4 regions of the Methylophilus sp. DW102 genome follow, and region 2 is predicted to be linked to each of the others. Evidence: predicted binding sites of a transcription regulator. Region 2 holds the regulator's gene; each other region holds the start of a gene.

What was found. The regulator sigma-54, encoded in region 2, starts transcription at its own class of promoters, with help from an activator protein. The targets are predictions, from matches to a motif close to TGGCACNNTTCCTGCT.
Positions count from the first base shown of each region.
Region 1: a site for sigma-54 is predicted at 1,976-1,991, ahead of ppc (phosphoenolpyruvate carboxylase). Genes of this name have one in related genera too.
Region 3: a site for sigma-54 is predicted at 2,334-2,349, ahead of msuE (FMN reductase). Genes of this name have one in related genera too.
Region 4: a site for sigma-54 is predicted at 3,217-3,232, ahead of AACH41_RS04425 (CmpA/NrtA family ABC transporter substrate-binding protein). Genes of this name have one in related genera too.

Region 1 covers NZ_AP029023.1:2,207,111-2,212,787, reverse strand. The annotation lists gene coaD (pantetheine-phosphate adenylyltransferase) at 1-465, shown strand, start outside; gene AACH41_RS10390 (YfhL family 4Fe-4S dicluster ferredoxin) at 500-754, shown strand; gene gloA (lactoylglutathione lyase) at 815-1,222, shown strand; gene AACH41_RS10380 (hypothetical protein) at 1,215-1,469, shown strand; gene AACH41_RS10375 (hypothetical protein) at 1,477-1,698, opposite strand; gene ppc (phosphoenolpyruvate carboxylase) at 2,022-4,802, shown strand; gene AACH41_RS10365 (CsbD family protein) at 4,922-5,125, opposite strand; gene AACH41_RS10360 (lipoprotein-releasing ABC transporter permease subunit) at 5,352-5,677, shown strand, end outside.
Region 2 covers NZ_AP029023.1:261,509-267,185, reverse strand. The annotation lists gene AACH41_RS01210 (cation:proton antiporter) at 1-250, opposite strand, end outside; gene AACH41_RS01205 (KpsF/GutQ family sugar-phosphate isomerase) at 475-1,476, shown strand; gene lptC (LPS export ABC transporter periplasmic protein LptC) at 1,502-2,125, shown strand; gene lptA (lipopolysaccharide transport periplasmic protein LptA) at 2,184-2,798, shown strand; gene lptB (LPS export ABC transporter ATP-binding protein) at 2,807-3,550, shown strand; gene AACH41_RS01185 (RNA polymerase factor sigma-54) at 3,557-5,101, shown strand; gene tyrS (tyrosine--tRNA ligase) at 5,147-5,677, opposite strand, start outside.
Region 3 covers NZ_AP029023.1:156,919-162,595, forward strand. The annotation lists gene AACH41_RS00690 (helix-turn-helix transcriptional regulator) at 1-659, shown strand, start outside; gene AACH41_RS00695 (SfnB family sulfur acquisition oxidoreductase) at 764-1,996, opposite strand; gene msuE (FMN reductase) at 2,426-2,998, shown strand; gene sfnG (dimethylsulfone monooxygenase SfnG) at 3,026-4,114, shown strand; gene AACH41_RS00710 (AMP-binding protein) at 4,138-5,292, shown strand; gene AACH41_RS00715 (ABC transporter ATP-binding protein) at 5,289-5,677, shown strand, end outside.
Region 4 covers NZ_AP029023.1:932,115-937,791, forward strand. The annotation lists gene AACH41_RS04415 (nitrate ABC transporter ATP-binding protein) at 1-699, opposite strand, end outside; gene ntrB (nitrate ABC transporter permease) at 736-1,671, opposite strand; gene AACH41_RS04425 (CmpA/NrtA family ABC transporter substrate-binding protein) at 1,692-2,993, opposite strand; gene AACH41_RS04430 (nitrate- and nitrite sensing domain-containing protein) at 3,377-4,645, opposite strand; gene AACH41_RS04435 (ANTAR domain-containing protein) at 4,710-5,399, opposite strand; gene AACH41_RS04440 (transporter substrate-binding domain-containing protein) at 5,374-5,677, opposite strand, start outside.

The DNA of each region.
Region 1 (5,677 bases), 1.1 Mb from region 2:
TATCCAGGCACCTTTGATCCCATCACCCTGGGGCATGAGGATATTGTGCGCAGGGCGGCCAAGCTGTTTGACCAGGTGATTGTGGCGGTGGCTGGCAGCACCAGCAAACAAACCTTGTTCAGCCTGCAAGAGCGGGTTGCGCTGGCAGAGTCGGTGTTTGCAGGCGATAACATCCGTGTGGTCGGCTTTGACGGCTTGCTCATGCAGTTTGTGCAGTCGCAGGGCGGGCAGATGGTGATCCGTGGCCTGCGTGCGGCCAGTGACTTTGAATATGAGTTTCAGTTGGCCGGCATGAACCGCAAGCTCTATCCCAAACTGGAAACCCTGTTCATGACCCCGGCGGAAGAGTTCATGTTTATTTCCTCCAGCCTGGTGCGTGAAGTGGCGCGCCTGGGAGGAGATGTGAACCAGTTTGTTTCACCTGGCGTCGAACGGGCAATCAAGCAAAAACTGGCGATCGCCTGAGTGATGGCGCCTCTGTAGCGATGTAAAGAAAATCATGGCTTTATTTATTACCGATGAATGTATTAACTGCGATGTATGCGAGCCCGTGTGCCCGAATGAAGCCATCTCGCAAGGCGCAGAAATTTATGAAATCAACCCCGACTTGTGTACCGAGTGCGTCGGCCATTACGATAAACCGCAATGTCAGCAGGTCTGCCCGATCAGCTGCATTCCGCTAGACCCTGAGCGGCGCGAAACCAAGGAGCAATTGCTGGAGAAATATCAGCGCATTGTTGCCACGCGGGGTTAAGCCGAGTGGACCGGTTACGTCCACAACAGATTAAAAAAATCAGAGATCAAGGAGATATCAATGCGGATTTTACATACCATGTTGCGCGTGGGCGATATGCAACGTTCCATCGACTTTTATACTGGCGTACTGGGCATGAAGTTAATCCGTACCCAGGATTATCCTGACGGCGAGTTTACACTGGCGTTTGTCGGCTATGGTAACGAGTACGACCACACTGTGCTGGAGCTCACCTACAACTACGGCAAAACCACTTATGACATGGGCACTGCCTATGGTCATATGGCAATTGAGGTGGACGATGCCTATCAAGCGTGTGAGCTGGTCAAGGCCAAGGGCGGTAAAGTGGTGCGCGAGGCGGGGCCCATGAAACACGGCACCATCGTCATTGCTTTTATCGAAGACCCGGACGGCTATAAAATCGAATTCATCCAGAAAGGGACGATTGAATATCCCAAGCATGTCTAACCGGACATTGTTATTGCAGGCAGTGAGGCTGGCGCAAGCCGGAGACTGGCATGGCGCACATCAGATTGCGCAGGCGTATAGTGACCCCACTGCCCACTGGATACATGCGGTATTGCATAAAATAGAAGGTGACCGTTGGAATAGTGAATACTGGTATGCCAGAACCGGCGGTCATCAGTATGCAGATTTTGACAGCGACAGTGCGGCAGAGCTCGACGCGATTGCCCGCTGGCTGACGCCAGAATAGCGCTTATTTACTTGTGCTCTTCGTCGCTGCCCTGGCGACCCGTTGTAAAAATACCCCACAGTGATTGCGTAAACAGCCCGATCACGGTCCCAAACAGAAATAGCAGCAAGCCGATGATCAGGCACATCAGCAGCAAAAAACCATCCTGCAGCCAAACGCTCTGCGCGGCCAACGATTGCCAGACGGACAGGATTTGTGCCATCCAATGATCGAGATTGATGCATTTCATCTGTCTATTATGCCTCAGGAAACGCCATGTGATGCATCCCTGCGGCGTCTTTGCTAGTGCAAATTTCCGCAAAACATCCATCAAACTGTGCGGCCTTGCCGTTTCAGGGCCTGATGGACAGTCTGCGTTCAACGCGACTGTTGCCCATGTGATTCGAGGCCCAAATCGGTGCACCGGTTTGCCTGTTGGCAGTGCATGGGAGTCACTTCGTATAAGGCGCTTGAGTTTCGTTTCTTCCAATACGCTGATTTTAAAGTAAAAAAATCTTTCTTTTAGATGGCCTGCTTGTTGCTAGGGATAACCTAAGCTAGAGGAGAGGCATCATGATAAAAAAACTTGCAGCCGACGCCATGCTAACGGCGGAAATGCGGCTGTCCAACAATATTCAGTTGTTAGGTGATTTACTTGATCAGGCCATTCTGGAGGTGGAGGGCGAAGCGGTTGCGCAGAAAATTGCCGCCATCCGGCAAGCCGCATTGCGTTTTCACCAGAATCATGACCAGCAGGCTTCGTTAGATCTTGAGCAGTTGCTCGCTGACCTGAGTCTGGAGCATACGGTGCGCGTGGTACGTGCACTGGCTTATTTCAAACATCTGGTGAATTTGGCCGAAGATCTTTACGGACAGGAACTCGGCCATTGCCAGCAAAATACACCTGCGCCTGGCATGCTGTCGCACACGCTGGCACAAATCAAGGCCTCTGGCATCGCGCCGCAAAAAATCCAGCAACTGTTGCAGGACGCGTTGATCTCACCGGTACTGACCGCGCATCCGACCGAGGTGCAGCGTAAAAGTGTGCTGGACATTGAGCAGCTGATTGCGGAGTTGCTGGGGCAGCGTGGGCACATGGTGTCTGAGCGCCAACTGGCGCGCAACAAGCTGTTATTGCAAGGCGCGGTGTCGGCCTTGTGGCAAACCCGCATGATGCGCTACTCCAAGCTCAGTGTGCTCAATGAGATTGAAAACGCACTGACCTATTACGAAAGTACCTTCTTACATGTGATCCCTGAAATCCTGCAGGATATCGAGCGCGACCTGGCAGATTGGCTGCCCGGCATGGACTTGCCAGGTATTTTGCGCATGGGTAGCTGGATTGGTGGCGACCGTGACGGCAATCCGTTCGTGAATGGCACCACCTTGCGCGATAGTGTGCGCCTGCAGGCCACCACCTTGTTCAAGTTCTATCTGCAAGAGCTGGCTGCGCTCAAGCGCGAGCTGGCTGTGTCCACGCGCGTGGTTGGTGTGGATGACGCAGTGTTGGCCTTGGCGAAAGCTTCGCGCGACCAGTCATCGCATCGCCTGGATGAACCCTACCGGCTCGCGCTCAATGGCGTGCATGACCGTTTGCTGGTGACCGCCAGCCATTTGCTACCCGATGCCAGCTGGAGTTTGCCGGAAGAGGTCGGCAACGAGCCTTACGAAGATCCTGAGGCCTTGCTGCACCCCTTGCAGACTATTGCCGACTCTTTGCGCCGTCACCATGGCGAGGCCTTGATTTATCCGCGGCTGGGCAAGTTGATTAAAGCCATAGTCACGTTTGGGTTTCATTTGGCCACCGTGGATATCCGCCAGTCCTCTGACGTGCATGAAGCGGTGATTAGCGAGCTGTTACATAAGGCGGGCTACGATTTTGACTACGCCAGTTTTAACGAGGAAGAGAAAATAGGCCTTTTGCTCGAAGAACTGAAGCAACCGCGCCTGCTGTTTTCGCCTTTCCAGCAATATTCCGAGCTGGTGCACAAGGAAATCGGCGTGCTGGAAGCGGTGCGTGAGGTGCGCCAGCGCTTTGGTGAGCATGCCGTACGCCAGTATATTATTTCGCACACTGAAACCTTGTCTGACCTGCTGGAAGTGGCCTTGCTACAACGTGAGGCTGGTTTGCTGCGCGGCGTGTGGGGCTCGGCCAATATCCAGGTCGATCTGAATATCGTGCCGCTGTTTGAAACCATCGCCGACTTGCGCGATGCGCCCATGATCATGGGCAAATGGTTGAGTCTGATCGGCATCCGCCATGTGATCCGTTTCCAGGGCAATGAGCAGGAAGTCATGCTGGGCTATTCGGACAGCAACAAGGATGGCGGTTTTTTGACCTCAAACTGGGAGCTGTATAAAGCGGAAATTTCGCTGGTGGAACTGTTTAACCAGGCCAACGTCAAGTTGCGCCTGTTCCATGGCCGTGGCGGCACGGTTGGCCGTGGCGGCGGTCCGACCTATCAGGCCATCATGGCGCAACCTATCGGCACCGTCGATGGCCAGATTCGCCTGACCGAACAGGGCGAAATCATCTCCACGCGTTATGCAGACCCGGTGGTCGGCCGCCAGCATCTGGAAACCCTGATTGCGGCGACGCTGGATGCTACCTTGTTCCCGGCCGACCAGCTGGAGCCCGCCAAACGGCGTGCGTTTGAAAGCGTGATGGAAGCCCTCTCAGCCACCGCGATGACCAGCTACCGTAGCCTGGTTTATGAAACTCCTGGCTTTGCCGATTACTTTTTCAATACCACGCCGATTGAGGAAATTGCCGGACTCAATCTGGGCAGCCGGCCCGCCGCGCGCAAATCAACGCGACGGATTGAGGATTTAAGGGCGATTCCGTGGGGATTCTCATGGGGACAGTGCCGCTTGCTGCTGCCAGGCTGGTATGGTCTGGGCAGCGCCATTCACCAGTTTTTAGCGCACGACCCAGCCTTGAAGCAGGCACGTCTGGAAATGTTGCTGGAGATGCAGGCACACTGGCCGCTGTTTAATACCCTGATTAACAACGTCGATATGGTGCTTGCGAAAACAGACCTGATCGTGGCCCGCCATTATGCCCATTTACTGGCTGACAAGGCCTTGCGCGAAGAAATTTTCAGCCGCATTGCGCACGAACACAAACTGACCACCGACGCGGTCAATCTGCTACTGGGCACCACGCAACGTCTGGCCACTCAGCCGGTCATCGCCAAATCCATTCGCGACCGCTTGCCCTATCTGGATCCGCTTAATCACTTGCAGGTAGAAATGATACAGCGCTACCGCAATGGCGAAACCGATGAAAAACTTAAATGGGCCATCCCGCTGACCATTAACGGCATTGCTACCAGTTTGCGCAATACAGGTTAAGGCCTGATAGGCAGAAACAACGCAGGACAAGCGGGGCTTGTCCTGCGTGCTGTCACTGCTTAGACAATGATGCTAAAACGCCAAGCGTTACATCATGCTAAGTGGGTATGGCACAGGCCTTAGTGGCGGTGTTTGTCTTCCCAGGCTTTGAGCTGTTTCTCAGCTTCATCCTTGGTGATGCCATAGCGTTCCTGGATTTTGCCTGCGACCTGGTCGCGTTTGCCTTCGATCACATCCAAGTCATCATTGGTCAGTTTTCCCCATTGTTCTTTGACTTTGCCTTTAAGCTGCTTCCAGTTGCCTTCGAAAATGTCTTTGTTCATCTCGAGTCTCCTATGATTACATTCTTGATTTAGATCGTTGTGTCAGTCGGTGTGCATGCCATCGACCTGAGTGCATCTTAAAGGCAAGCTTGCCTGGGTTCAGTCGGCCATGCCCGCATTTTTGGGTCGGATTTGGCTGACAAGCTATTCAGGCGCGTCTGGGTTCAGCAGCGCTTTGAATTTGGGCAGGTATCGCGATGCCATTAAAAGCTGTTAAGATGCGGCCATGAAGAATGACACCTTTTTCAGTGCGCTCGCGCGGCGCCTGCCTTATGAGTTTTGGATAGGCTGGCGCTATACACGCGCCAAACGCAACAATCACTTTATTTCGTTTATCTCTCTCACCAGCATGATAGGCATTGCCCTCGGTGTGATGGCCCTGATTGTCGTGTTGTCGGTCATGAACGGCTTTCAGGATGAGCTCAGAAAGCGTATTTTAGGCGTGGCTTCGCATATTGAAGTGCGTAGCTTTGAAGCCGGTTTGCCGGACTGGCAGCATTTGCAGCAGCAAATAGAGCAGATTCCGGCCAAGGCGGTTGCCAGCCCCATCAC
Region 2 (5,677 bases):
TTTTTCGCATGGCATACAGCTTAGGCAGACTAAACTCGAGACCGATGCTAAACATCAAAAACACGATACCAAACTCGGCCACCTGGCGACCGGACTCTTCATCCTCCAGCAAGCCCAGGGCGTGCGGGCCCAGCACGATGCCGATGACAAAATAGGCCAGCATGGCAGGCAAGCCGAGGATGCGGAACAAGCCCACGGCGAAGACCGAGCTGGTCAGCAGTAATAAAAGATGTATCAGGGAATCAAACATGCAAAGCTCTAACGCATTTATACCAAGCCGGTCAAACAGGGGTTTGATCGCCATCAGCCAGCGCTGAAGGGTCAAGGTCTATTATGAAACGCAATTGTTTCAGGATGATGCATCGTGCCACAAAACTTTGTTTTATGCAAAAAATGTGCCTGAGAATAAAAAAACCGTAAAAAAAGGGTGTTTTACTTTATTGTCAGGCAACTCGCTTGTTATACTTACCCGCCATGATGACAGCAAATTCCGGCATCCATCTTGTTAAAACACCCGATATCGTGTCGCGCGCACGAGGGGTGTTGTTGCACGAAGCCGATGAGATCAGGCATCTGGCAGACCGCATTGGCTCGGCTTTTGAGGCCGCCGTGCATATGCTTCTGGCCTGCAAGGGCCGGGTGGTGGTCACGGGCATGGGCAAATCTGGCCATATCGGCGGCAAAATTGCGGCCACCTTGGCCAGTACCGGCACACCGGCGTTTTTCATGCACCCGGCCGAGGCCAGCCACGGCGACTTGGGCATGATTACGGCAGAAGATGTGGTGATCGCGCTGTCCAATTCTGGCGAGAGTGATGAAATTATTAATATTTTACCGGCGATCCGCCGCATCGGTGCTCGGGTGTTGAGCATCACGGGCAGCGAAGACTCCACCTTGTCACGTGAGTCGGAAGTGCATTTGAGTGCTGCCGTGAGCCATGAGGCTTGCCCACTCGGCTTGGCTCCCACAGCCAGCACGACAGCGGCCTTGGCCCTTGGCGATGCTTTAGCACTCTGCGTGCTGGATTTGCGTGAGTTCACTGCGGAAGACTTCGCCCGTTCGCATCCCGGTGGCAGCTTGGGCAGACGGCTACTGGTGCGCATCAGGGATGTCATGCGCACCGGCGAGGCCGTGCCCCAAATTGATCAACACGCCTCCATTCAGGAAGCCATCACGCAAATTTCACTCAAGGGCATGGGCTTCACGGCTATTGTGGACCACGCGCAACGCCCAATAGGCATTTTTACCGATGGCGATTTGCGCCGCTTGTTTATGCAGGGCAAGAACAATCCACAGGCATCCATTGATACCGTGATGAACAAACAGCCGTATTTGCTGGAGACGAATCAGATGGCGGTTGAAGCAGTTAACATGATGGAGCAGCACAAAATAAATGGCTTTTTGGCAGTCGATGCCCAAGGGCAGTTGGTAGGGGCATTCAATATGCATGACTTATTGAAAGCCAAAGTCGTTTAGCTTATACAGGCATTAGAATTCAGGCATGCTTAAACACCCCATTTTGTTGCCGATTGCGTTAATGCTGTTGCTGGCGCTGCTGACCTTCTGGATTAACCAGAATGTGCAAGAGCAAGCACTCAAAATGAACATACTTAATCGCCAAGCGCCGGACTACATGTTGTACAACTTTGTGAGTACCCGCACGGATGCGTCCGGTAATACCAAATATGTGCTGGCGGCCGCAAAAATGCGCCACTTTCCTGCCAATGACTATACAGAATTGCAGCGGCCACGCTTTACCCAGTTTGGCCTGAACAAGCCTTACACGCAAATTTATGGTCAGCAAGGACGTGTTTCCGCCAATGGTAAACTGGTCGAGTTTAGCAAACAGGTCAAGGTGATCCGCCAAGCCTCCGCCACCAAGCCAGAAACACAAATGCAAACCGAGCGGCTTTGGCTGGAGCCGGATACCGAGGTGGCACACACAGACCAGCCGGTGGTCATCCGCCAAAAACCGGCGACAGTGATTACAGGCACGGGCATGCGTTTTGATAACCGGGCTGATACCATGCAATTGTTTAACCGGGTACATGTGCATTATGAGCGTCCACCCGTCGCCAGCAATTTGGCAAGCCCGGCCCAGGCGTCAAACACAGAACGCCAATGACCGTTGATTATGGAGAAATGAGTTGAACACGCACAAGCCCTTATTTTTAGCGATCTGCATGAGCGTATGGGCGCTATTGTCCATGCCGCTGAGTGTGCTGGCCGAAGAATCCGACCGAGATCAACCGATAGAGCTTGAGGCGGATACCGTGACCGTGAACGATGCTAAAAAAATCAGTATCTACACGGGCAACGTGATTCTTAATCAGGGCACTTTGCAAATCAAGGCGGACAAAATGATCGTACGCGAGGATCAGGACGGCTTTCAACATAGCACCTGTACCGGCAACCCCACCACATTCAAGCAAAAACGTACCGGTAAAGACGAGTGGATGCAAGGCAGTGGTCAACGTATCGAATACAACGCCCGCATGGATAAAGTGCAACTGTATACCAATGCCTGGGTTAAACGTGGTGAAGACATCGTGACCGGGGACTACATCAGCTACGACGCCAACGCCGAGTATGCCGAGGTGATTGGCGGCACCAAAGCCAACCCGAACGGGACGGCTGGCAGCCGCGTCAAGGCCACCATACAGCCTAAAAATAAAACCACACCACCTGTCATTGACAACAAGCCAACCTCTCAACAGGGGTTACGGATGAATCGCTCCTTGCAACTCAAGGTCGAACCTGCCCCTGCCGAAAACACTGGTGAGCAAGGCAAAGAGTAAGCATAAAGATGGAAACCATGGCAGCAGATCAGAACCATTTGCAGGTTAACCGCCTGAAAAAAACCTATCAGGGCCGTACCGTGGTCAAAAACACGACGCTTGAGTTACGCAGTGGCGAAGTGATCGGCTTGCTGGGTCCCAACGGGGCAGGCAAAACCACCAGCTTTTACATGATTGTCGGGTTGGTTGCGCTGGATGAAGGCAACATTACGCTGAATGGCGCCGACGTGAGCCGCGCGCCCATGCATGAGCGCGCGCGCATGGGCCTGGCTTATCTGCCCCAAGAAGCATCCATTTTCCGCAAGCTCAGCGTAACCGACAACATACTCGCCATTCTTGAAACCCGTCCCTATACGGAAGAGCAGCGTGAGGCGAGGCTTGAGTCCTTGCTGGATCAATTGCATATCCAGCACATCCGCAACAGTCAGGCCGTCAGCTTGTCTGGCGGCGAACGTCGACGCGTTGAAATTGCGCGCTGCCTGGCCACTGACCCTAAATTTATTTTGCTGGATGAACCGTTCGCCGGGATTGATCCGATTGCGGTGATCGAAATCCAGAAAATCATCCGCTACCTGAGCAGTCAGAATATTGGTATTTTAATCACCGACCACAATGTGCGCGAAACGCTGGATATCTGTGACCGCGCTTATATTGTCAATGAAGGCGCTGTGTTTGCAGCAGGCACGCCCGATGAAATCATTCAGAATGAAGGTGTGCGTGAAGTGTATCTGGGCAAGAATTTTAGGCTGTAATCCGTCATGAAACAGAACCTGCAATTACGTATTTCGCAAAATCTGGCGCTGACGCCGCAGCTGCAGCAATCGATCCGTTTGCTGCAACTTTCCACGCTGGAACTGAACCAGGAACTGGAAACCATCCTGCAGGAAAACCCGTTACTGGAAATGTCAGACGGTGAAGAAGGCGAGTTTGAAGATAACACACCGCCTCCCCCCACTGTAGAAGCTGAGCCGACAGATGCCAGCTCGTTTGACATGGCAACGCAGCAAGAGATCACCGCACCGGCAGAAAGTCTGCGTGAAGACTTGCACGATGAGCTGGGCGGGAGCGAGAGCGACCTGCCCAATTTAAACGAGGAATTCACGCCGCCAGAGTTTGAAGATGATTATGAAGAGTTTGGCAGCACCAGCAACTGGGACGAAGCCGGACGCAATCATCAGGAAGACGAAGACAGTGACTTTTCCAGACAGGAAACCACCAGCATCAGTTTGCGCGAGCATCTGATTGATCAGATACAACTGGCACATTTATCGCAACGTGACATGAGCCTGGTCAAACTGCTACTGGATAGCATCACTGATGATGGCTATCTGGAGCAAGATCTGCAGGAGATTGTGGAGCACTTGCCACTCGAACTTGAGGTCGAGCTGCTGGAACTGGAAACCGCCCTCAAGCTGATCCAGAATCTGGACCCTGTAGGCGTAGGTGCGCGCGATTTACGCGAGTGCCTGCTCTTGCAACTGACGCGTTTGCCGCAAGAAACGCCACACTTGCAAACCGCCATTGCCATTGCCAAAGACCACCTGGCGCTGCTGGCCAACAAAGACTTTGTCAAACTGCGCAAGGTGCTTGGTTGCGATGAAGCGGTACTCAAGGCGGCGCAGCACCTGATCCGCCAGCAAAACCCCAGACCCGGCAGCGAGTTTTCCAGCTTTAGTCACGATCACTTTATCCAGCACGATGTGGTGGTTAAAAAAATCAAGGGCATTTGGGTCGCCTCTTTAAATGATGGCGTGATCCCCAAACTGCGCATCAACCAGATGTATGCGGACATCCTCAAGCGCAACCGCGAGAGTTCAGGCCAATACCTGCAAAGCCAGATGCAGGAAGCCAAGTGGATGATTAAAAATATCCAGCAGCGCTTCTCGACCATTTTGCGCGTGTCACAAGCCATTGTAGATCGCCAGCGCAACTTCTTTGAACATGGTGAAATTGCCATGCGGCCACTGGTGCTGCGTGAAATCGCCGAAGAACTCGACTTGCATGAAAGCACAGTTTCCCGCGTCACCACGCATAAGTATATGCTCACACCGCGTGGCGTCTATGAACTCAAATACTTCTTTGGCAGCTCGGTGGCCACAGATGCAGGCGGCTCCTGCTCTGCCACCGCTATCCGCGCCTTGATCAAGCAAATGGTGGCCGAAGAAAACCCGAAAAAGCCTTTGTCGGACAACCAGATCACCGACACACTGGCACAACAAGGTATCGTCGTTGCCCGCCGTACCATAGCCAAATATCGCGAGTCCCTGAATATTCCGCCCGCGAACTTGCGCAAAACGCTCTAAACAAAAAAGGCCGCAGATGCGGCCTTTTTTGTTTCTCAGCTCAAATCACCTGATTGTGATCTTGGCAAATTTACGTTTACCCACCTGTGCGATCACTGTCACACCTTTAGTCAAAGGCAGATTCTTATCATCCACCTTGACGCTGTCGAGCTTGACGCCTCCTTGCTGCACTGCGCGCATGGCTTCACTGGTGCTTTCAACCAAGCCCGCCTGTTTTAACAATTGGCTAATGCCGATGCTCTCGCCTTCAATGGTCACTTCAACTTCGGGCACGTCATCCGGGATGCCGCCTTTGGCACGGGTCTGGAAGTCCTGCAAGGCTTTTTCAGCCGCGGCTTGACCATGGAAACGCGCCACAATTTCTTGGGCAAAGCCGACCTTGATATTGCGGGGGTTTGCGCCACTGGCGACTTGCGCCTTCCATTCGGCAATGGTTTCCAGCGTCGCAAAAGAGAGCAAATCAATATAGCGCCACATCAGTTCATCTGAAATCGACATGATCTTGGCAAAAATAGTCTCTGGCGCCTCGCTAATGCCAATGTAGTTACCGAGTGATTTAGACATTTTATTGACGCC
Region 3 (5,677 bases), 100 kb from region 2:
TTGCAGAGTGCTCACTCCAATATCCTTATAAAACTGCAAAATTCTTTATGGATAGAGTGGATATTGCTGCTTCGAGTAAAGATTATTCTTATCGAGCATGTAATTACGGTCCCTGGAAAAATGTTGCCTTGAAATTTAGGGAGTCTTCCGAGTTTACAAGTCTGATACATACTATGTGGACATGGATGCGAAGTCATAACACCGACGATTACTTTTTCAATAAAGAAGCTTCAAGACTATTCGTTGAAATGTTTATACCGTTTGACGAACCCGTTTTAATTTTCTTGAGAGAAAGGTTCAGAGGTGATAAGCAGGATATTGAGCTTATAAGTAACCTGCTAGATGATGTTTCTTCAGAATTTTGTTTCCAGCAATCACAATTTGTCATCGACTTTTTGAACAAAGCTAAGGCATTTGGCAAAGATACATTAGAGTCAGCTATCAGTGCACTTTATACCAGCGGAGTTAGCGGTATGCGTTCTGGAATACCTGGACAACCATTTCCGCAGGATATATTTGCCAGGGATGAGTCTGTTCGCATTTTGCAAAACCTCTCCCGCACATCGCCCGCTTACAAACTGTACACGTGGTTTAAAGAGGGCGCCGAAAGGGATATTGCAAGTGCCATCAAAGAAAATGAAAGTTTTGAAGATGACTGAGACCAATAAATTTAATCAAACACTTTAAGACATGTAGTTGTATTATGCGATTAGCCAAAATAAAGCCCTCAAATGAGGGCTTTTTCATTCGGACCTATAAGAGCTTAAATCCAAGGATGGCGCGGCGGTTTGACCTTGTTCAGGCTGTAATTACCAACGGCATGGTATTTCCAGCGCACCGGATCGTGCAGCGTATGGGTACGTGCATTCCGCCAGTGGCGATCCAGGTTGTATTCCCCCAGGGTAGAACGGGTCCCGGCCAGTTCAAACAACTTGCTGCCCGCCAGCAAGGCGGTTTCGGTACTCAGCACTTTGGCTTCTGCCACCGCAATCGAGGCTTCGGCCACGGTGTCTTCATTCGGGTTAAGTTGCGCTTCGTCTATGTATTCACCCGCGCGTGCCAGTAAAGCCTCGGTGGCGTGCAGGCGAATCTGCAAGTCACCGATATCCTTGATGGTATGCGGGTCTTCATAACCGTGTTCGAGGTCGGTATCTATCCATGGCCGAGTGTAGTTGCGTACAAAGTGCAGGGTATCTTTAAACGCCGCGCGGGCGATGCCGGTATCCACCGCCGCCTGGATAATCTGCGCAATCGGCCCCATGGTGGTCGGGCGGTCAAAGGCCAGATGGTGCGGCAGCACGTATTCGCTAGGCACAAAAATATTTTCCAGGATGGTCGTCCCGCTAGCCGTGGTGCGTTGGCCAAAGCTGGACCAGTCATCAATAATGGTCAGGCCTTCTGCGCCAGCGGGTACGAATGCCACCACGGTATTGTCGTGCTCATCTTTGGCCACCACTGGCACCCAGTCCGCCAGCAACGCGCCAGACGAATAGAATTTTTTGCCGTTTAAAAAGTAGCCGCTATTGGTGGGCGTGAGCTTGGTTTTCACGTCATTGACGCTCTTGGTGCCAATCTCGGAGAACGCATTGCCAAACCGCACCCCTTGCAGCACCAGCTCAAAAAAGTATTTTTTCTGAAAGTCTGAGCCATCCAGGCGCAAGCCTTCCACCATATATAAATGATTCTGTGGAATCTGTCCGACACTGGGGTCTGCTTCGGCCACGGTGGCTACCACTTCTGCCAGAGTTTTATTAGAGACAAAGGCACCGCCATATTCTTTGGGCACGGTAATGCCCCACAACCCGCTGCTTGAAAACAGGTCGAGTTCTTTGCGTGGCAGTCGACGTTCCTGGTCGCGCAGGGCGGCTTCTTTGGCAATTTCGCTGGCCACTTGTTTGGCGACGGTCAGGGCTTCTGCGTCACTTTTAATCAAATGTGCCGCTTGTCGCGGCAGGTTTACAGGCAAATGCGCAATCTTATTTGCTTGTGCAGTCATAGTCAGTCCTTATTCAAAAAGAGATCAATAAAGGCATGGCGAGCAGGCACCATGCGTCTGCAGTCACTGTTGCATTTAGTGTGCCAATCAATAAAGCATTGAATTTAAAAGAAAATATAAAAATCCATCTCTGCTGCCGCCTCTATAGAAACAGTTTGCTGCTGAATGACTGCTGTAAAAGCAGCAGCCACTGGAGGGTGGGGAGGGAGCGAACTGCAGCGTGATCGCGCAAAACTGCTGCTTTTGCAGCAGTTGATCAGCAACTAGCGCTGGAATCTAGCACCATTTAAAAAGCATGTTTTATGTTAAGTCATTGAAAAATATAAACATTATTGCCTGGCATGGATGCTGCTAATACTACTGGCAAGCAAGGTCGTCTGCGAAGCATCGTAAGCAACGACCTCCGTCATTGTTATTTCAGGAGTCATGATGAGCCGTCCATTAAAAGTTACTGCCGTTTCCGGCAGCTATAAATTACCTTCCAGAACCGCTGCACTGGTGCAGGCGATCACACAGAAGTTGGGACAGCAAATCCCGATTGATCTGCACGTGGTGGAATTAAGCGAAATTGCGGGCAGCTTGGTCGCTTCCTACGATCCCAAAGCTTTGCCAATCAACGTACAGCAAGATATCCAGGCGATTGAAACCGCCGATTTACTGGTGGTGGCTACGCCTGTGTATCGCGCCTCTTATGGAGGGTTGTTCAAGCATTTGTTTGATCTGGTCAATCTCGAAGCATTGATTGATGTGCCCGTGCTGCTGGCAGCAACCGGCGGCACTGAGCGTCATGCCTTGATCATTGATCATGAGCTGCGCCCATTATTCAGCTTCTTCCAGGCAGTCACGTTGCCGATCGGTGTATATGCCGTTGAAGCGGATTTTGAAAATTATCAAATCAAGAGTGAGGCGGTGAAAGCGCGCATTGATCTAGCGGTAGAGCGTGCCCTGCCTTTGCTCAAACATCGCGAGCTTTTGAGCCAGGAAAAGTTATTAGCCATTTAAATTCAGTGATTTTTGGAGAGATTAAAGATGAGTACAGAAAACATTAAATTTGCCTATTGGGTGCCTAACGTCAGTGGTGGCCTGGTGGTCAGTAACATTGAGCAGCGCACCAGTTGGGATATCGATTACAACCGCAAGCTGGCACAAATTGCCGAAAAAGCCGGATTTGAATATGCATTGAGCCAAATCCGTTTTACAGCGGGGTATGGGGCCGAGTTTCAGCATGAGTCGGTATCTTTTTCGCATGCCTTGCTGGCGGCGACCACCAAACTCAAAGTGATTGCCGCCATTTTGCCTGGCCCCTGGAATCCGGTGCTGGCTGCCAAACAATTGGCGACCATTGATATTCTCACCCAGGGACGGATTGCGGTGAATATCGTCTCCGGCTGGTTCCGTGGTGAGTTTACGGCGATTGGCGAGCATTGGCTGGATCACGACGAACGCTACCGCCGTTCACGCGAGTTTATTGAAGCGCTCAAGGGCATTTGGACCCAGGATAACTTTACTTACAGAGGCGATTTTTACCGCTTTAGTAACTACTCACTCAAACCTAAACCTTTGCAGCAGCCACATCCAGAAATTTTCCAGGGCGGCAGTTCACGTGCTGCGCGCGATAATGCGGCCGCGGTCTCAGACTGGTACTTCACCAACGGTAACACCGTGGAAGGGATCAAGACCCAGGTGGACGATATTCGCGCCAAGGCGGCGGCCAATAAGCATCAGGTCAAGATCGGGGTCAATGCCTTTGTGATTGCCCGCGATACCGAAGAAGAAGCCAAAGCCGTATTGAAGGAAATCATTGATAAAGCCAACCCTGAAGCGGTCAATGCCTTTGGCCATGAAGTGAAAAATGCCGGTGCTGCCAGCCCGGAGCGTGAAGGTAACTGGGCGAAGTCGAGCTTTGAAGACCTGGTGCAATATAACGATGGCTTTAAAACCAATTTGATTGGTACACCACAGCAAATTGCCGAGCGCATTGTGGCTTTGAAGGCGGTGGGCGTAGATTTAGTGTTGGCGGGCTTTTTGCACTTTCAGGAAGAGGTCGCTTATTTTGGTGAAAAAGTACTGCCACTGGTGCGTGAGCTGGAAGCTAAAACCTTGGCCAAAGCGGCTTAACTCAACCCGGCAGGAAATTGGCAATGGCAGAGACTTTACCTCACTTGCTCGCTTTGCAGGCCGTGGAGCGCCCGCATCGTGTTGCAATTCGGCATAAACAGCTGGGCCTCTGGCAGCAGGCCTCCTGGCTTGCGGTGCAAGAGGACGTCACCCGCACGGCGCACTATTTACAGCAACACGGCTTTCGCCAGGGCGATACCTTGTTCCTGCTCAGTGAACCACGGCCAGAGGCCTTGCTGTTGTCGCTAGCTGCCCATTGGCTGGGCGGCGTGGCAGCGCCACTGGATCCGGCCTTTGCGCAACCGCAGTTACTGGATTTATTGCATACCTTGCGGCCGCAATTTGTGTTTGCCGAGGCGCAGGCGCAGGTGGATCAAGTCCTGGCAGCCAAGCCTGATAGCGCACTGGTGATTTATGCCGATGCGCGCGGGCTAGCGGGCTATCAGCATCCTGCGCTGGTTGCTTATGCGCAGATTGTGGCCACGCCTGAGACACAGAACATTTCACCCGTGGCTGAGACTGCGGAAATCGCCTTCCGCTTTTACCGCTTAAGTGACGCCTATGCGCTGGAGTACAGCGAATTAAGCCATGCCGAACTGCTTAGAAATGGCCGCCAACTGATCAGCCAAGAGGTGCTCACAGCGCATGAAGAGGCATTGGCGGCGCGTGCATTTGCCGCCAGCGGTCATGCCAAATATCTGCTTTCGCCGTGGCTATTGGCGGGCTTTACTCTGAATTTTCCAGAAAATCTGGCGACCCGGGATACCGACAGGCGCGAACTCGGCCCCACGCTGGTCGCTGGCACGGCAACCACTTATCAGCGCCTGTATGCGCTGACACAATCCCGTTGGCCCTTACCCGGCAGTTGGCAGCATAGGCTGGTGGGTTGGGCACTGCGTGCAGCCCGTGCCCGGTTGCCGCTGATCGCAACGCTGGCGCGCTGGCTGGTGATTTTGCCCTTGCAGGATGTGCTGGGTCTGCGGCGTACGCGCGTGCCATTACTGGTAGGCGAGCCCTTGTCGCCCGAGGCCACACAGTTTTTCAGTGACATTGGCATTGATGTGCGTGCCTGGCCAGAAGCTTCTGCCTGGCAGACCAGCCAGCTGCAAGTGATTCCACATCAGTCCAATGACTTGCACAGCTATTTGGGATTAGCGACATGGAAGGCCGCGATATGAGTACCACCCTTGCTGCACCTCAGCCATTACTGGCATTAGACGGGATTTCATTGTCGTTTAAGGGCGTGAAAGCCATTACCAATATCAGTTTTGCCGTCAATGAGGGCGAAATTTGTGCCTTGATCGGCCCCAATGGCGCCGGCAAAAGCTCATTGCTTAACGTGATTAATGGCGTCTACAAGCCTGATGAAGGCAGTATCCGCTACCAGGATGCGGTGCGTCGCGCCATGCATCCGCAATGGGCTGCCAGACGCGGCGTGGCGCGCACGTTTCAGAATATAGCCCTGTTTAAAGGCATGTCGGTGCTCGACAACGTACTGACCGGCACCAACCTCAAGGTCAAAAGCAGTTGGCTGGAGCAGGTATTTAATGTGGGCCGCGCGCC
Region 4 (5,677 bases), 670 kb from region 2:
ATCGACCGTCAGGATTTCACCGATGGTGGCTGCCGGGCCGTTGGTCATCATGACGATGCGGTCAGACAGCAACACGGCTTCGTCCACATCGTGCGTCACCATGACGGCAGTACAACCAGAACGTGCCATGATGGCCATCAGTTCGTCTTGCAGGCCGGCACGGGTCAGTGCATCGAGTGCGCCAAAAGGCTCATCAAGTAATAGCACTTTAGGTTCCATGGCGAGGGCGCGTGCAATGCCGACACGTTGCTTCATGCCGCCAGAAATTTCGTTCGGGCGTTTTTCCATGGCGTGGCTCAAGCCCACCAGCTCCAGTGCCGCGCGGGTACGTTCTGCCAGTTGTGCTTTGGTTTCGGTGGCAGCAAACACGCGTTCCACCGCCAGGTAGACGTTTTCAAAACAGGTCAGCCATGGCAGCAGGGAGTGGTTCTGGAACACCACGGCGCGTTCAGGGCCGGGCTTGGCGATTTCGCGTCCGGCACAAAACAGGTAGCCGTCTGTCGGTTGCAGCAAACCGGCAATCAGGTTGAGCACGGTCGATTTGCCGCAGCCGGAGTGGCCGATGATGGAAATGAATTCACCTTCCTGGATAGACAGGTTGATGTCTTTTAAGGCCTGGAAACTGCCTTTTTTAGTGTTGAAAATCATGTTGACGTTTTCAATCAACACATAGCGGTCTTGTTTTACAGCGGTGGTCATGATCAGAGTCCTTTACCAGTCAATGAGGTGTCGTGGTTATTCGTAGCTATAGCGTTTGGCCAGCATGACCAGGCACTGCTCCAGCAACAGGCCGACGATGCCCACAATGAAAATCGCGATGATGATGTGCTCAACGTTCAGGTTGTTCCATTCATCCCACACCCAGAAGCCAATGCCCACGCCGCCGGTCAGCATTTCTGCCGCCACAATCACCAGCCAGGCGGCACCGATGGAGAGACGCACACCGGTCATCATGTAAGGCATGACATACGGCAGCAGGATTTTGGTGATGACTTTCCACTCGGACAGGTTCAGTACCTTGGCCACGTTCATATAGTCTTGCGGCACTTTGCTGACACCAACGGCGGTGTTGATGATCATGGGCCAGACCGCGGTGATGAAAATCACCCAGATCGCGGCCGGGTTGGCCGCTTTGAATACCAGCAGGCCGATCGGCAACCAGGCCAGTGGGGAGACCGGCTTGAGCAGGCTGATAATCGGCGCCGCCATTTTTGACATAAAGGCATAGCGGCCGATGATAAACCCCATGGGGATGCCGACAATCGCTGCCAGCGCAAAGCCGGTGGCGACGCGTTTGAGCGAGTTCAGGATGTTCCAGCCGATACCCATATCATTCGGGTTGTTGATATAAAACGGGTCGCTAAACAGCTCCACCGCCGAATGCCAGGTCTGCACCGGCCCTGGCAAGCCCTGAGTCAGGGCGGCCACGGTAGACCAGATGGCGCCAAAGATCAGCAAGCCAATCACAGGCGGCAACAGTCCTTCAAAGACACGTTTGGCCATTGCCGCCCATGCCCCGGCTTTTTTGCTTGCCGGGGTGGCTGCTGTTGCGGTGGCCGAGAGAGGGCTCACCACCGCGACAACCGGTTTTGCTTGCTTGGCTGGCATTGCTTTGGCAGCCTGCTCACTGTTTTGCATGATTTTTTCCTTGTTAAAGCTGACGACACTCATGGTGACTCTCCTTGAAAGAATTACGCTTTAACCTTGAAGCTGTTGGCATAGGCTTTGGGGTCTTTACCATCCCAGACCACACCGTCAATCAGCTTGCTGCTGCGCATCACGTCTGTCGGCACGCTGATGCCCAGAGATTTGGCGGCTTCGGTATAAATATCAATGCGGTTAACCTTTTTCGCCACGCCGAGGTAATCCGGGTCAGACTTGAGCAAGCCCCAGCGTTTGTGTTGGGTCAGGAACCACATGCCGTCTGACAAGTAAGGGAAGCTGACCTTGCCGTCATTGAAGAACTTCATGTAGTTGGGGTCTTCCCATTTTTTGCCGATACCATTGTCGTAGTGGCCGAGGAAGCGACCTTCAATCACTTCTTCTGGCGCATTGACATAGGCTTTGCCTGCGATCAACTTGGCCACTTCGGCACGGTTTTTGGTCGCATCAATGTAGCGTGAGGCTTCGAGGATGGCTTTGGTTAACGCCAGCGCGGTATTCGGGTTCTTGGCGATAAAGTCAGCGGTGGTGCCCAACACTTTTTCCGGGTGGTCTACCCAGATATCTTGTGAGGTGGCGACGGTGTAGCCGATCTTGTCGTAAATGGCACGGGCGTTCCAGGGTTCGCCCACGCAGTAGCCATCCATATTGCCAATCCGCATGTTGGCGACCATTTGTGGCGGCGGTACGACGATGGTTTTCACGTCCTGCATTGGATTGATGCCATAGGTCGCCAGCCAGTAGTACAACCACATGGCGTGCGTGCCGGTGGGGAAGGTCTGGGCGAAGGTAAAGTCGCGGTTTTCGTTATCCAGCAAACGTTTCAGCGTCGCACCACTGGTCACGCCTTTTTCCTTAAGCTGGTTAGCCAGCGTGATGCCCTGGCCGTTGTTGTTCAGCGTCATCAGCACGTTCATGTCTTTTTGCTGGCCGCCGATGCCCATTTGTACGCCGTAGATCAGGCCATACAACACATGTGCAGCATGCAATTCACCATTGACCAGCTTGTCACGTACACCTGCCCACGAAGCTTCTTTAGACGGTACAATCTTGATGCCATATTTTTTATCAAAGCCCATTTGCGCGGCGACAATAATCGGCGCACAGTCCGTCAGCGGGATAAAGCCGACTTTCACTTCGGTGATTTCTGGCGCATCAGAGCCTGCCGCCCAAGCTTGGCTACGGATGGCGGAAGGCACCATGTTCATCATGGCGGCAGCACCAAACGCGCCTGCCAGCGTATTCATAAAGAAATGGCGGCGTTGCTGGTTAACCTGGTCAACCGGCGTTGCCTCGGTGGGGGATACATTTTTTTTGTCAGAACTGCTCATGTCGGCTCCTTGAGATTTGATTCGAAAAAGGGGTTCGGAAAATACAAAACAAAAAAGGCGTCCTGAATGCAGACCGTGGTCTACACTCAGGACGCCTTTGTCCTTATCTTTGCCAGCCGTGGATGATGAAACAGCAACGGCTAGTCAGAAATTCAAACTGGGGTTTCCAGTTAACTCACTACAAGCAACGCACCGCCTTTGGTATATTGCTTGATTTCATATAAGCAAAGCCTGTGCCAAGTGGGTTATTGTTTTTAAATGCTTGATTTTTATTGGGTTTTAACGGAACTTTTTTCAAGTAGGGCTTAAGAAGGGGGCATGCCTCTCGCACCACGTGGGTGCGGATGCACCAATTTGAAGGTCTGGGAGCGTTGTGAAAACCGTTATCGCGTCACGGTGTGATGGGCCAGAATATTTTCCGCCACATCAATAATTTTACGGTTCTGCTCCATGGCCAGGCTACGCATGGTTTTGTAGGCTTCCATTTCATTGAGACCGCGCGTACTCATGAGCAAGCCCTTGGCGCGCTCAATCAATTTGCGCTCGGTCAGCGCCTTTTTGGTGTCTGACAGCTCTGTTTCCATGTCGGCAATTTGCCGGGACTGGTGTTGCAGCAAGGCGATCATAGACGCCATGGGATAGGTTTGCGAGGTGTCATGGGCCTGAAAATTCAGCGCATTTTCGATGGGAATCGCCAGGTTGAAAAACGTGCTGTTCAAGTTGGCCTGCGGACTGGCCTGGATAGTTTGCAGGTACTGCCGGGTTTGCTCATAATCTTGTTTGGCCTGGCGGGTGAGCCCGGCCAGCAGTTCATGCATGGTGTCGACCAACTGGCACTGAATCTGCCACATCTCGCTCAGGCGGCGGCTGCATAAGTCAAACCAGAGGTCGGCATGGCTGGGGGTCAGGGTTTGTTGGTCGCGCGCGCTGGTCAGCTTGGCGCGGTACTTGGCATGTTGCTGCTGCCAGTCACTGGCTTGCCACTGTTGCCAGGCCTCACACAGCTCTTTGCTGCCAAACTGGCACACCAGTTCAAAGTGCCGTTCCTGCTGCGCAATCAGTTCAAACAGCTTTTGCTGGTGCGGCAGTTGCAGGCTGCCAGAGCCAAATAAATAAGCGCCTACCGCACGCTCCTGCCCGGCAAACTCCTTGCCCTGAATCAGGTTATACAAGGTGAGCAAACAGGTGGAGATCTTGCTGTTGACCGAGCTGTCGGTGATCTCGAATATCAGCGCAATCAAGCTGCCGATCAAGCGGTTAAAAGATTCGATGCTATCGGCAAACGAGATATTGAGCAGGGTGATTTGATGCCGCAGTGTGGTGAGCTGGTCCAGGCCCAGCAATATCCAGGAGATCAGCGTCAGTTGCTTGGCATCGGCGCGACTGTTTTTATCCAGATGCTGCTGCAACGCTGCCCGGAAGCCGGTTTCAATGGCTTGATTCTGTGCGACAGCTTCTGCGCGCTCTGTGGCAAACCGCTGGCCACCGGAGGCAATATACAGACAACTGGCGCCGCGCTCAATTTGCAACTGGTGAATCAATTGACCAATTTTCTCAACAAACGCAATACAGCTATCCAGGCGCTCAAGCTCCTCGATATGCCTGATCTTGGCCAGCGTAATGGTTTGTGCGGGGGAAATGTCGGTATTCATCAGGCTTGATAAAGCAAAAACTGTGCGCAGGCAGCAACCTGCAGCCATTTAAAGGGCCTGCATTCTAACGGGATTTGGTTGGATTGGACAGTAGACCGTCGGTTTGCAGCAGCGACCGTGCAATTTCTTCCACCGTCACGCGCTTGAGCATGGCTTGTTCGCGCAGAATTTTATAGGCCTCGACTGCACTAATGCCGCGCGCATGCGCCAACATGGCTTGGGCAGCACTGATTTCGCCTGCGGCTTGCAGTTTTTCTTCGAGCCGCTGGGTCCGTTTGCGCAAGGTTTTCAGTTGCTGGCAGTGATGCATGGTCATGATCAACGTCGACAGCAGCCCCTTGGCCTGCAACGGCCGTACCAGCATGCCATGGCAGCCCAGCGCGGTGGCTGTTTCCAGGGTGGTCGGGTTTTCATAATCCAGCACCCCAATCAGCGGGATCGCCGACTCTGGTGTCAGCCATGGCAGTTTCTTTTTCGCGCTGGCTTGGGCATCTAGCAGAAAAATCACCAGCTCGGTCTGCGCGGGCAGCTCAGCCACCGGCGGCCATAGCGCGACCGTCTGGCAGCCAATCCGGTGCAGTTGCTGTGTTAATACCTCGCGGTTTTCGTCCTCAGGATGAAAAATCGTGATGCAGGCATGCCGCAAATGGCGGAACAGCTCCAGCGTGGAGCGCTGCGCCTGCGCCTGCTTGGCCTGGCGCTGACCAGGGTGAGGGGCGGTGGGCGACTCAGCCAACACGATACTCCGCCGCATAAGGCAGGTTGTTCCAGCTGGCGCCTGGGTGCGTCACCAGATAAGGGTCGGGGATCACCGCTGCGGCACCGCCACCGGCGATGATTTCGAACTGGCCAGCCGCATTGACGCGCGCAATGCGCGGGTGTAGCCGGGTATGGTGGTTGCCGGCATCAATGGCAATGCGGCCTTGCGGCGCGTCAAAGGCACGGCCCAGCAGTTGTGGCAACAGGGCATCATATTGGTCGCTACCGGCCGCGCGCATCGCTTCGGCAAACAGGTGGGTTTGAAAATACGCC